Regions from separate parts of the Chryseobacterium proteolyticum genome, predicted to be linked through region 2. Evidence: riboswitches for the same ligand, from Rfam matches in the RefSeq annotation. Region 2 holds a riboswitch; the other holds the start of a gene.

Region 1 (2,400 bases), on a different contig from region 2:
CTATACAAGGAGTTATTTCCGTTATCGCATTGATCTGCCTTGCCGTAGGATGGTTCAATTTCTTTTCACCGGAAACTAATGATATCCTCTCGAAAAGGGTATTTTACATCGTCATAGGAATAAGTTTTGCCATTCAGGCTCCTTTTCTGTCTAACAGAAATTTTGTATATCCAATGTATGCTGCCGCAGGCCTTTGTATTGTTGGCGCTTTTCTTCCATTGGAATCAAGGCTGGCTGCAATGAAAACACTTGGGCTTCTTGCAGGGATTATTCTTTCTTTGTCGAACAGACGACAGACTAATTAAATGTAAAATGGAGGAGCAGATTGCTTATGAAGACAACCATCTCCTGGTTGTAAATAAAAAAGTCGGTCAGCTTGTACAGGGTGACAAGACCGGTGATGAATCGTTATTAGAATCAATAAAGAACTTTATAAAGAAAAGAGATGCTAAACCGGGAAATGTTTTTCTCGGTTTGGTTCATCGTATAGACCGTCCGACATCAGGTTTGGTTATTTATGCCAAAACCTCAAAAGCCCTTTCCCGTCTTACTCAGATGGTTAAAAACAGGGAAATTAAAAAAACATACTGGGCTGTTGTTGCTAAAGAAATGATTCCGCATCACCAGAGGCTGGTTCATTATTTAAAGAAAAACGAGAAAAATAATAAAGCCATTGTTTTTCCAAAGGCAACAGATGGAGCAAAAGAGGCAATTTTAACTTATAATGTTATTAAAACCCTGGACAATTATATGCTTCTTGAAATTGATCTGGAAACAGGAAGACATCATCAGATCCGGGCTCAACTTTCCAAGATTGGAGTTCCGATAAAAGGTGATTTGAAATATGGAGCACCTCGGTCCAATCCGGATGGAGGAATCAATCTTCATGCACGGATGCTTACATTCATCCATCCCGTGACCAAAGAAGAGATCAGAATTGTAGCTCCTGTTCCGCAAAATGATGCCATATGGAGAGCATGCGAAGAATAAGTCTGAATATAAAAGTTAATCTTAACATTATACTATTAAACATACAAAAGACCATCTAAAAGCAGATGGTCTTTTTGTTTTTAATGAAATCATTTTGCCTGTTTTGAAAAAATAACTAACTTCGTCCCATACTTTAGGGGTGTCTGTTGACAAACAGACTGAGACTTTACCCTTTGAACCTGATCTGGATCATACCAGCGTAGGGAAAAGTGAGATGACTTTTTGCTGTACATTTCTATTGTACAATTATAGCCATTCCTAAAGTGATTTATAACAAAAATCTTGGAATGGAACTTATAATCAATCACACACGGAAAACTTTCGATATTCCACCGGAAAACCTGGAGGCTTTGATGGCTCTGGAGGCACCCGGCCGCAAAAAAGGAATCGCTGTTGCCTTAAACAATCGTATTATTCCCATTTCCTCCTGGCAGAATACTGTACTTCAGGACCAGGATTCAATTTTAATTATTACCGCAACACAGGGCGGCTAATCTTCGTAAAACCCCAATAATTTTATGGCACATTCAATTACGCGTTCGCCATTTCCGAACTCAAAGAAAATTTATGTTGAAGGAAGCATTCATCCTATTAAGGTTGCTATGCGCGAAATCCTATTGAGCCCTACAAAGCTCAGCAATGGAACATTGGAGAATAATCCTCCTGTCACGGTTTATGATACGTCAGGACCTTATACGGATGAAAATTCGCAGATCGATATCCAGAAAGGACTTCCAAGAATAAGAGAGCAATGGATACTGGAAAGGGGAGATGTAAAAATTCTCGACGGAATATCGTCCGAATATGGGAAAGCCCGTTTGGCAGATCCGAAACTGGATGAATTACGTTTTTCTTATAACCATAAGCCAAAAGTCGCTCTGGAAGGAAAAGAAGTAACCCAGTTATACTATGCAAAACAGGGGATCATTACTCCTGAAATGGAGTACATTGCCATCCGTGAAAACCAAAGAATAGAACAGCTTGATTTTGTTTCCAAAGAAATGTCTTCCCAGCATGCCGGGAACAATTTCGGGGCAAGAACTCCTAAAAATAAGATTACTCCTGAATTTGTAAGAGAAGAGATTGCTGCCGGAAGGGCAATCATTCCTAATAACATCAACCATCCAGAAAGTGAACCGATGATTATCGGGCGGAATTTTTTAGTAAAGATAAATGCCAATATTGGTAACAGTGCTGTTTCTTCCAGTATCGATGAAGAGGTCGAAAAAGCAGTGTGGGCATGCAGATGGGGTGCGGATACTATTATGGATCTTTCCACAGGAAAAAATATTCACGAAACAAGGGAATGGATCATCAGAAATAGTCCTGTACCTATCGGAACTGTTCCTATTTATCAGGCACTTGAAAAAGTGAAAGGAATTCCTGAAGATCTTACCTGGGAAGTATTTA
Region 2 (2,400 bases):
GCAGAACCGGAGGTGCTGTATCTCTGGCTGTGGGAATGGCTCATATATTCAATAAGATTCCCTATATGGATCAGTTAATGGCTTATTGGTATAATTTTGCAATCATGTTTGAAGCTGTTTTTATTCTTACGGCTATTGACGCAGGAACAAGAGTAGGACGTTTCTTTTTGCAGGAAATGCTGGGTTCTGTAATTCCGAAATTCAATGACAAAAACTGGACCCCGGGGATTATTATCAGCAGTCTGATCTTCACTTTTGCATGGGGATATCTCGTATTTACAGGAAACGTCAGCAGTATCTGGCCATTATTCGGGATCAGCAACCAGCTGCTTGCTGCCTGCGGACTGATCGTCTGTACAACAATGCTCATACGGTTAAACAGAGGCAAATATGCCTTGTGTGCAGCTATACCGGGTGTTTTCATGGCAGGGATCACATTCTGGGCAGGTTATATCCAGGTTACCTCCATCTATATTCCCAAAGGGCAATACTTACTGGCAACACTTGCTGTGGTTGCGATGGTCTTAATGCTTATTGTATTTGTAGGAGCCTTCAGAAAGTGGTATGAGCTTATCAAAATTAATAAATCGGAAATTGATTATTACGGAGAAAGCGTAAAGGAGCTGGTAGAGAGATAAAAGGTTTGGGTTACAAATTAATGATAAGGCCATATCTGATATTTTTCTTACATTTGTTATGCTTTAGGGGTATTCTGAGAAGAATTGAGAGAGTCCCTTTGAACCTGATACGGCTTACACCGACGTAGGGAAAAGCAAAAAGACATTCTTTACAATGTACTTTTGTTTTGGATTTTTTCCTGAAGCTATTTATTTAATCAATAATAATGGATAAAAATCTTTGGGAACAAGTACAGCTCGTAAAACAGCAATCCCCCCCTTGTACACAATATTACCAATTACGTGGTGATGAATAATACAGCCAATGCCCTTTTGGCTGTGGGAGCTTCTCCTATCATGGCGCATGCAAAATCTGAAATTCATGACATGGTCAGTATTGCACATTCAGTCGTTATTAACATAGGTACGCTGGATGAATATTGGGCAGAGTCAATGATAATAGCCGCAAAGGCTGCCCATTCATTAAAAAAACCGTGGATTTTGGACCCGGTAGGTGCCGGCGCAACGGGTTTCCGTGATGAGATTTTACATCAGCTCTTACCATACCGGCCGACTGTAATCAGAGGTAACGCATCAGAAATCATTGCTTTGGCTAAAGCAAACACAATCGTTACAAAAGGAGTTGACAGCACAGCAAAAAGTGACGAAGCGATCAATGCCGCCCAATATCTCGTCAATCAACACGATACGATTGTCTGTATCTCCGGAGCTACAGATATCATTCTTGACCGACAGCAGACCTCCTTTATCCGTAACGGGCATCATTTAATGACCAAAGTTACCGGATTAGGCTGCTCGGCAACTGCCCTTATTGGTGCTTTTGCAGGAGTTACCGAAAAGTATTTTGAAGCAACTGCGGCTGCAATGGCATTAATGGGTATCGCAGGTGAACTGGCTGTTTTGGAAAGTAAAGGTCCTGGAAGCCTTCAGGTTAACCTTCTTGATAAATTATATACTATTACCGAAGAGGAGTTTCTCAGTCATCTCAAGTATGAAAGATAATGAATCGACATCCTTTTCCTTACCAGCTTTACCTTGTTATTTCTGAGGCAGATTGTCCCGGAAGAGACTTTTTAAAGGTTGCAGAGCAAGCTATTCTAGGCGGCGTTGATATCATACAACTAAGAGAGAAAAACAGCTCCCCCGATGAATTCCTCCAAAAAGCCAGACAACTGATAGCAATTACAGAAAAACATCATATTCCACTGATTATTAATGACAACGTAGAAGTGGCCACAAAAGTAAACGCGGCAGGCATCCATGTGGGTAATACCGATGCAAGCCCCGTCTATTTGAGGGAGCAGCCACTCATTCACAATAAAATGATTGGTTACTCCATTGAATATCTCAGTCAGCTTGAAAATGATCAGACTGCAGCATCAGACTATCTGGGCATCAGCCCGGTCTTCCGCACGACTACCAAATCAGATACAGTTACTGAATGGGGATTGGAAGGAATAGTAAAAATAAGGCAACTCACCTCAAAGCCCCTTGTTGCTATTGGCAGTGTCAACTTAACCAACGCCAAGGCTATTATGGACGCGGGAGCAGACTGTATTGCCGTGGTTTCTGCAATATGCGGTGCTGATGATCCTCAAAAAGCAGCTTATGAACTCAAAAATGAAATTGTAAAATGAAAAAATTTAAATATCCATCCGTATTAACGATAGCAGGATTCGACGGAAGCGGAGGGGCCGGCATCCAGGCTGATATTAAAACCGCCTCTGCCCTGGGATGCTTTTCAACATCGGTATTAACTGCT

Evidence for each region. Region 2 has a riboswitch for thiamine pyrophosphate ahead of thiM (hydroxyethylthiazole kinase). Riboswitches for the same ligand answer to the same signal wherever they lie in the genome.
Region 1: it holds a riboswitch for thiamine pyrophosphate, as region 2 does, so the genes downstream of both, thiS (sulfur carrier protein ThiS) here and thiM (hydroxyethylthiazole kinase) in region 2, are expected to answer to the same signal.

What each region holds. Positions count from the first base shown of each region.
Region 1 covers NZ_JBJLWK010000003.1:40,523-42,922, reverse strand. Annotated here, with positions in the region: gene ACJ5H0_RS11015 (hypothetical protein) at 1-305, shown strand, start outside; gene ACJ5H0_RS11010 (RluA family pseudouridine synthase) at 313-990, shown strand; TPP riboswitch at 1,116-1,213, shown strand; gene thiS (sulfur carrier protein ThiS) at 1,278-1,484, shown strand; gene thiC (phosphomethylpyrimidine synthase ThiC) at 1,509-2,400, shown strand, end outside.
Region 2 covers NZ_JBJLWK010000005.1:273,541-275,940, reverse strand. Annotated here, with positions in the region: gene ACJ5H0_RS19025 (carbon starvation CstA family protein) at 1-638, shown strand, start outside; TPP riboswitch at 694-786, shown strand; gene thiM (hydroxyethylthiazole kinase) at 927-1,640, shown strand; gene thiE (thiamine phosphate synthase) at 1,640-2,275, shown strand; gene thiD (bifunctional hydroxymethylpyrimidine kinase/phosphomethylpyrimidine kinase) at 2,272-2,400, shown strand, end outside.